One region of the Limosilactobacillus mucosae genome, then DNA from elsewhere that is predicted to be linked to it. Evidence: predicted binding sites of a transcription regulator. Region 1 holds the regulator's gene; each other region holds the start of a gene.
The links. The regulator CtsR, encoded in region 1, represses protease genes until heat stress. The targets are predictions, from matches to a motif close to TTGGTCAAAAAAGGTCAAANA.
Positions count from the first base shown of each region.

Region 2: a site for CtsR is predicted at 1,040-1,060, ahead of clpP (ATP-dependent Clp endopeptidase proteolytic subunit ClpP). Genes of this name have one in related genera too.
Region 3: a site for CtsR is predicted at 975-995, ahead of H0G69_RS07210 (Bax inhibitor-1/YccA family protein). Genes of this name have one in related genera too.
Region 4: a site for CtsR is predicted at 1,265-1,285, ahead of H0G69_RS08120 (ATP-dependent Clp protease ATP-binding subunit). Genes of this name have one in related genera too.

Region 1 is NZ_CP058954.1:1,760,925-1,763,127, forward strand. Features, by position in the region: gene H0G69_RS08760 (ATP-dependent Clp protease ATP-binding subunit) at 1-869, opposite strand, end outside; gene H0G69_RS08765 (CtsR family transcriptional regulator) at 892-1,359, opposite strand; gene adhP (alcohol dehydrogenase AdhP) at 1,522-2,203, opposite strand, start outside.
Region 2 is NZ_CP058954.1:361,736-363,938, forward strand. Features, by position in the region: gene whiA (DNA-binding protein WhiA) at 1-324, shown strand, start outside; gene clpP (ATP-dependent Clp endopeptidase proteolytic subunit ClpP) at 378-971, opposite strand; gene H0G69_RS11035 (hypothetical protein) at 1,145-1,270, opposite strand; gene H0G69_RS11040 (hypothetical protein) at 1,672-1,803, shown strand; tRNA gene H0G69_RS01645 (tRNA-Arg) at 1,935-2,006, opposite strand.
Region 3 is NZ_CP058954.1:1,457,405-1,459,607, forward strand. Features, by position in the region: gene polA (DNA polymerase I) at 1-65, opposite strand, end outside; gene H0G69_RS07210 (Bax inhibitor-1/YccA family protein) at 214-936, opposite strand; gene murC (UDP-N-acetylmuramate--L-alanine ligase) at 1,040-2,203, opposite strand, start outside.
Region 4 is NZ_CP058954.1:1,642,237-1,644,439, forward strand. Features, by position in the region: gene ptsP (phosphoenolpyruvate--protein phosphotransferase) at 1-447, opposite strand, end outside; gene H0G69_RS08110 (phosphocarrier protein HPr) at 449-715, opposite strand; gene H0G69_RS08115 (protein YkzS) at 846-1,034, opposite strand; gene H0G69_RS08120 (ATP-dependent Clp protease ATP-binding subunit) at 1,316-2,203, shown strand, end outside.

The sequences.
Region 1 (2,203 bases):
AGAATCACATGGCCGTCATGATAGATTTCATTGATGATTTTTTTCAAGCGGTCCTCAAACTCACCGCGATACTTGGTGCCCGCAACCAGCGACCCCATATTCAGCATCATCAGTCGCTTATCAGCCAGTTCTTCAGGAACCCGACCAGCTACGATCCGTTCGGCCAGTCCTTCTGCGATCGCGGTTTTGCCGACCCCTGGCTCACCAATCAGCACCGGATTGTTTTTAGTCCGACGACTGAGGATCTGAACTACCCGCTTGATTTCACGATCGCGGCCAACTACAGGATCCATGCCATCACTGCGCGCAATCTGTGTCAGATCACGAGCCAGCTTGTCTAACGTTGGCGTTCCCTGAACCTCACCATCGCTGCCATCATTTTCACCAGGACGTCGCCGTGGTGCCCGCCGCTGCTGATTTTCAGCAATTCCTAGGCGCCGCAGCAAAATCCGACGCGCCTGTTTGGGATTAACGTCCAGATTGCTTAAGATTCGTGATGATAGAATTGCATCATCACTCAGCAGGGCTAACAGCAGATGCTCGGTGCCAATTTGAGGGGCCTGCAGACGCTGGGCCATCTGCTTAGCCAACAATAAAATACTGCGCAGCTTGGGCGAATCAGGCAGATAGGTATCGCGATCAGCCTCTTGCATCGTACCATAACCGGTTAGGCTTTCGATTTCTTCGCGAATATCATCGCTGGTGACGTTAAACTGATTCAAGACACGGCCCGCAATACTATTAGAAACCATGCTCAACGCCAGCAGCAGATGCTCGGTACCCACGGCCTGATGCTTAAAGTAGTGTGCCTGTTCTTGAGCAATTTGCAAAACGTTTTGCGCGCTTCGGGTGTATGAATTATTGTCCATTAAATCACCGTCTCTTTCTCTCTTAGCTTTCAAAACGCAGCCGGTTCAACAGTGAAGTCAAAACCCGGGCCCGCAGCTGATTTTCTTTAACTCGACTATCCAGTTTCAAGGTTTGTTTGGCGACCATCACCATCATTAAATCGCCTTCTCGCCGTGTAATAACTTTTTCTTCATATAAAGTTCGAATCACGTCAAAGGCATCTCGTTCACTGATTGAGTCGCCAATTGCATTGATCAGCATGTCCAAGACATCGACATCATCCAATAGATTGATGCGTTCAATGCGGATATAGCCGCCACCGCCACGTTTACTTTGAACCAGGTAGCCATTTTGCAGGGTGAAGCGAGTTTTAATTACATAATTGATCTGTGATGGTACCACATCGAAATGGTTGGCCACTTCTGAACGACGTATCTCGATCTGCTCTGAGTTGCCAAGAATCTCTTTAAGATAGGCTTCAATAATATCTGAAATACTGCGGTCTTCCAAAATTTCGCCCCCTCTTTCTTTATCTGACTAATGTTGACCTTCATTTTATCATATATATCCATAAAATTCCGATTTTAAATTAAAAAAACTCATCGCTGCAAAAACAACGATGAGCCTTAAATTTTAGATTGCTAAGATCAGCTTGCCTTAGCCGTTATTCAATTATTTGTTGTGTACAAAGTCAACGACGTTCCGGCCAACCACTTTGTTGTCCTTAAGTTCTTGAATCATGTCGTTGATTTCTTCCAGCTTGCGGGTCTTGACGATTGGGTGAACCTTGCCTTCAGCACCGAATTGGAAACATTCAGCCAGGTCTTGACGAGTACCAACCAGTGAACCAGCAACAACGATCCCATCCAGAACCGTCTTGGCGATGTTCAGCTGCATGTCACCCTTTGGCAGAGCAACGGCAACCAGCTTGCCATCTGGACGCAGGGAACCAACAGCTTGGTCAAAGGCAGCTGGCGTAACGGCCGTAACAACAGCTGCATGAACGCCGCCAACCTTTTCTTGGATCTGTTCGTCAACATTGCCGTCATGACGGTTGATCAGAACTTCAGCGCCTTCCTTCTTGGCAGCTTCCAGTTTGTCAGGGTTACCATCAACGGCAACAACGTGAGCACCAAATACGTTGTGGGCAAATTGAATCCCCAGGTTACCCAGACCACCAGCACCAACGATTGATACCCATTGACCTGGCTTGATGCCGGAAACCTTCAGTGCCTTGTACATCGTAACGCCGGCACAGGTCAGAGAAGTTGCCTCAACTGGGTCCAGGCCTTCTGGTACTTTAACTGCATAGTCAGCAGGAACGATGCATTGTTGAGCCATAGCGCCATCAGCA
Region 2 (2,203 bases), 650 kb from region 1:
TTTGAAAATATCCGAATCGTTCGAGATATGCGTAATTCCGTCAATCGCTTGGTTAACTGTGAAAATGCCAATATGGATAAGGTAGCCAATGCCTCTAATCGTCAGATTGAAAATATTCGTTTGATCGATTCAATGGTCGGTTTGGACAGCTTGCCAGAAAAACTGCGGGCAATTGCTGAAACCAGGCTCGCACATCAAGAGGTCAGCTTAAAGGAGCTTGGCGTTTTGGTACCAGGCGGCCCGATCTCAAAATCAGGGGTTAATCATCGGCTGCGCAAGCTAAATGCTTATGCCGAAGAACTGCGACAGGCTAAGAGCAACTAAAAAACCACGACTGGATGGCAGTCGTGGTTTTTTTAGCTATTTAGGTCAAACAATTACTTTAGTTTGGCGCTGTTTTCCATGATTCCGTCAAGCAGACCATAATCAACGGCTTCTTGGGCCGTTAAGTAGTGATCGCGTTCCGTATCACGTTCGATTTGCTCAATTGGCTGGCCAGAATTTTCAGCCAGAATACCATTGATCATCTTGCGCGTCTTCAAGATTTCTTCGGCCGCAATCTGAATTTCAGTTTGCTGACCTTGTGCGCCGCCAGAAGGCTGGTGAATCATAACCGTTGAGTGTGGCAAACCGAAACGCTTGCCCTTGGCACCGGATGATACCAGCACGCTGGCCATTGATGCGGCCATGCCGATTACGATCGTCTGGACATCAGCCTTGATGAAGTTCATCGTATCGTAGATGGCCATCCCTGAGGTTACGACGCCACCAGGTGAGTTAATGTAAAGGTAAATATCTTTGGTAGAATCTTGCGCATCTAAGAATAACAGTTGCGCAACGATTGAGTTTGCCATGTCGTCTTCAATTGGACCGGACAGCATAATGATGCGGTCCTTCAACAGACGTGAGTAGATGTCATAAGCGCGTTCGCCACGCGATGACTGTTCAATGACCGTTGGAACTAGGTTCATGCTTTGGCCTCCCTCTTAATTAGCAGTAGTCAGCATCGATTGCTAACTTATGTGAATACTATACTCGATAGGTCAGAAAAGGTCAAATGTTTTGTCAGAAAAAAACACTGCTGCTAACGATGCTGATATCGTTAGCAGCAGTGCCTTAATACTGGTTGATAAAATAGGTAGAATTATTTTAAGTCAGCTGAGATCATGCTCAGTTCTTGGTTGGCGATTTCGGCATCCAGCATTGCGCGATCATCGTTTTCGATCATTTTTTTAAGTTCGTTTAGTTCGTGCATGTTCTTTTTAAACATAAGTCTCATCTCCCCGTTTAGTTGAAATTGTGAATGAATTAATTGTTAACCTCTGTGATGTCTAAGACTATACACCAAATTGGTATTATTGACAAGTGCCAGTTTAAGGCGATTTAGTGTTTTAATAATCAAATTGGTATAGTTCAAATTGACGGAAAACGTTTATCAATTTTCATTTGTGAAAATAGTGCTACCGTTTCCAAATTTGATGCTGAATAGCCTTTGTGTTGAAAAAGATAAAAAGTGAGCAAGATGTCCAAAATTCAATTCGACCGTCCAAAAATTTTTTTAAATTTATTGCTGATCAGTTGGTTGCAATAATAGTTGTTGATTTTTAATAACCTGACCTTTATAATTGGAATGTTGATTATTTACGTTAGATATAAAGGAGGCATATTGCAATGCGTAAAGCACATCCATACGGCGTACAAGGCCGTCGCCCAGTCGCAGACCGTTACACGCGGGCTAAGAAGGAAAAGAAAATCGAAGCAATTCGCAAGTGGGCTAAGCAAAAGCCAGCTGAAGAAAAGTAATTTGCTTTTCCGTTTAAGAAGACCTCATCCAGGATTATGGATGAGGTCTTTTAATATGTTGTGATGTAGTTTTGACTTCGTGGTAATAAAAAAGCACTGATCAGATTGATCAGTGCTTTTTTATATTTAAGTGCGCCCCCCGGGAGTCGAACCCGGATCTCGAGAACCGGAATCTCACGTGCGATCCATTACACTAAGGGCGCGAAATAATTTTAAGCTCGCTGAATTAACACGAACGTTTATTATAATATCCCCAGTGACGATAAAATGCAAGCAAAAAATGAATATTTTTACAAAAAAATTGGATGAAGCTGGTTTATCTAAAACTGAACACATTTCCATGGACAAGTTAGTCGGTTTTGAGTATTATAAAAAACGTAGGTTAGTGCGATTGTTTAGC
Region 3 (2,203 bases), 300 kb from region 1:
TGCATTGCAAAAAAAGCCCGAAACGCAATGCTATTGCCATCAATCAACAACAGTTTTTCTGCCATTTAAACTACCTCGTCCTTTGTTTTCTTTCTTGATTGTAACAGACTTTCACCACCCCTGACATTTTTTAGAAGCCAAATCTATCCTAATAAAAACTAAAGCTCCGCACCATTTAAGGATGCAGAGCCAATCTAAATTTTATTTAATTAGTTAGTCGCGACGATCGCTGCCCATGCCGAAAATCTGCAGCAGCTGGATGAACAGGTTGATAAAGTCCAGATACAGCTGCAAGGCCCCCATAATTGCCAGACCGGTAACGGAAACCTGATCTTGGTAGTTAAGGTAGATGTTTTTCATCTTTTGCGCATCGTAAGCCGTCAAAATTACGAAGATGATTACGGCAATGTAGGAAAAGATGTAGGTAATGGCCGGACTGTTTAAGAACATGTTGATCAAAGAGGCCAGAATCAAAGCAATCAAGGCCGCCGTAGCATGAGCCCCAAAGCGATCCAGCGAGCGTTTGGTAACCGTCCCATACAGTGCCATTACTACAAAGATCGTTGCCGACGAAACAAAGGCTGCCGTAATATCAGTGCCAGTATAGAAACCAGCCAGCAGGGCAAACTCGACTCCATACATAATCGACAGGACCATCAGCATGATAAAGCTGCCAGTTGGATTGCGCGTGGCACTAGCACTGATTCCCATTGACAGGGCAATTGGCAGCAGCAACAGCAGCCACATCATCCCCGTGTGCTGAGAAAAGTAGCCAAACACGGCGGTTCTAAAAGTCGTCATTACCAAAAACGAACTGATGGCCGAAACAAAAACTGACAGGCCGACAAAGCCGTACATCTTGGTCAAAAAGCCATTTAAGCCGGCTGCATTGACGACGCGTCTTCTTTGCTCGGGCTCTGGTGTAGAGTTGAACATAAACTCCCCTTCTTTCAATTGAGTTAAGCAGTCAAACTAATTTGACCAATATTGTCTTTTATATAAAAAATGGTAGCAAATGCCACCATTTTCGACAAGTGATTTAATCATTTGCTAACAAACTCTTATACTTGTCCTCGTATTTTTCAATGTCGCCGGCTCCCATGAAGACAACAACGGCATCATGGTACGCTAAAAGCTTGTCCATGGAGTCCATGTCAATGCCCTCGCTTTGTGGAATCAAGTCTTCCAGGTCCTGGCTGGAGACATGACCGGCATTTTCACGAATCGAGCCAAAGATTGGCGTGACAAACGTCTTGTCAGCGGCGCTCAAAGACTGACCAAATTCTTTAAGGTAGGCCTGCAGGCGACTGTAGGTATGCGGCTGGAAAACGGCCAGTACCTGCTTATCAGGATATTTTTGCCGTGCTGCATCAATCGTCGCCTTGATTTCGCTTGGATGATGAGCATAGTCATCAATCAGCGTCATATCGCCAACCCGACTTTCGGCAAACCGCCGCTTAACGCCGGAAAAGCTGGCCAGCCCGTTAGCAATGTCAGTCAGGTCAACTTTTTCCATGTAGGCAACCGCAATTACGGCCAGACTGTTCAAGACGCTGTGCTCACCATAAAGATGAATTTCAAACTCGCCCAGCTTCTCATCTTTAAACCAGGCTTCAAAAGTGGATCCTTGCGGCGTCCGTTGAATATTAACCGCACGGAAGTCATCTTTTTCACTGGTGCCGTAGTAATAGATCGGTACATCCAACTGCAGCTTGCGCAGATTTTCATCATCACCCCAGGCAAAGACGGCTTTTTTGACCTGTTTGCCATACGTTTCAAACGAATCGCGCACGTCATCAATATCCTTAAAGAAATCGGGATGATCAAAGTCAATATTGGTCATGATGGCATAGTCTGGATGATAGGCCAAGAAGTGATCCCGGTATTCGTCAGCTTCAAAGACAAAGAACCGCGAGTCAGGCGTGCCAACTCCTTCACCGTCTCCGATCAGATAGGTCGTTGGCGCAACTGAGCTTAACACATGGGAAAGCAGCGCCGTCGTACTGGTCTTGCCATGGGCTCCGGCAACGCCAATGCTGGTATACTGCTCAACTAATTCTTCAACCGTGGCGGGATAGCTTTGAACCTTGTCGCCCAGTTCCTTGGCCCGCACGATTTCAGGCTGGTCATCGCTAAAGGCGTTTCCTTGCACGATCGTCATCCCTGGCTTGATGTTGGCTGGATCAAAATCGTGAATCTGAAT
Region 4 (2,203 bases), 120 kb from region 1:
TGGATCCGGCAGCTCGATCCCCAAGATATGACTCATTAAACGCTTAAAAAGGTCCTGCATGGCGATTCTTCTTTGATGCAGGCCCTGTTCAGAAGATGCATTTTCGGCTAGCCAGCGATCGGTTTCTTTTTTGACCGCATAGCCCGCCGTATATTTATTGGCAACGATCTGGTGCTCAATGGTCTGTTGAAAATCATCAGCCAGCACCAGCTGCAGCTGCATATCGACGACCACCGCCGCCTGTTTGTTGAGTTGAGCATGGGCTCGCTGACAAATCTCCCGCAGTTCATTGGCCGTAATAGCAAAAGAATCATGAAGCCGGGCGACTTCATGATTCACATTATCGGTATGTTGCTGCTTAACGGATAAGTCAGGAACTCCCAGCAAATAGGCCGGCGCGATGGCAATCCCACCGCCAGCCGCGATGCCATTGAGCTGTCTTGACATATTAGTCCGCCAAGCCTTCTTTCTTCATCGTTTCAGCGATGGCTTCGATAGCTTCCTTTTCGTCATCGCCTTCTGCAGTAATCGTAACGTTAGCGTTTTGACCAACACCCAGGCTCATAACACCCATGATGGACTTCAAGTTAACGCTCTTGCCGTTGTATGACAGAGATACGTCAGAAGTGTACTTGGATGCAGTTTGTACCAGAATCGTAGCTGGACGAGCGTGGATACCAGTTTCAGCAGTAATCGTAAAATCGCGTTTTTCCATTGTAATCATTCTCCTTAAGGCTTTGTTGGGCATTGGCAATTGGCAACCAACGCTTTCAATATCACCATTGTAGCAATTGTAAGCGGTAAATACAAGACGATTTCTTGGCAAATGACGCCAAAATGCGGATTTAATCTCGTTTTATCAAATGATAGTGCAATTCTCCGCCCCGTTCGGCTTTCCCTTCAATCTGGGTCCGATACTCATAATCATGATAAATCGGTTGGAAGTCCATAAATTCTGCGGGCGTCACGACAAATTCCTCAATCTTACCGGCGCGCAGATCTTCAAGCAGTTGACGGTAATCTTTGGCAGCCACGAATTCCCCACCTCTTTTCTTGATTGCTCTTCACCTATTTATATTATAACGGATTTTTTTAAATGGCGGGGTTTTTAGCATTCTAATTCAACCAGTGCTAAAATCAAAGGTAGAAAGTTTATCTGCTTTTTGACCTTTGTTGATAAAGCGCATTGTATCAAGTATTGATTAATTTGACTTTTATCGAATAAACCGCTTGATATATTACTAAAAGTAAGTATAATTGCATTATGGTCAAAAAAGGTCAAATATATTTTTGACTTCTGAGGGGGTAAAAATAAATGCTTTGTCAAGTATGCCATCAAAATCCCGCAACGATTCACCTACAAATGAATTTTAACGGTCAACGCATGCAGATTGACCTGTGCCAAAACTGCTACCAAAACATGCAGCAGGCACAAATGAACCTGATGAATGGGGGTAATGGAATGAACAACAACTTTGGCTTCGGCAGTCTCGAAGATTTTATGAATGCCATGAACAACATGCAGGGCCAAGACGCCAACAACCAAGGCAGCGCCAACTTTAATGCTCAATCCAGCAGCAATGGCGGCGGCAAGCGTAACAAAGGTCTGTTGGGGCAATATGGCGTCAACATGACCGACCTGGCCCGCCAAGGCAAGATCGATCCCGTAATCGGCCGTGACGATGAGATAGCGCGTGTAATCGAGATTCTTAATCGGCGGACTAAGAACAACCCAGTTTTGATCGGTGAAGCCGGGGTTGGTAAAACTGCAGTCGTTGAAGGTCTTGCCCAGGCAATCGTTTCTGGTCAGGTTCCGGAAAAGATCGCTTCTAAAGAAATCATCCGCTTAGACGTTGTTTCCCTGGTTCAAGGAACTGGCATTCGTGGTCAGTTCGAACAGCGGATGCAGCAGTTAATGAAGGAAGTTCAGAAGAATAAGAACATCATCCTGTTTATTGATGAGATTCACGAAATCATGGGTGCCGGCAATGCTGAAGGCGGCATGGACGCAGGCAACATCTTAAAGCCGGCCCTGGCCCGTGGCGATCTGCAGCTGATTGGCGCCACGACCATGAACGAATACCGCAAGATTGAAAAGGACGCGGCGTTGGCTCGGCGGTTCCAGCCAGTTGAGGTCAATGAGCCATCCGTTGAAGAAACGATCAAAATTTTAAACGGCATCAAGGGCCGCTATGAAGACTTC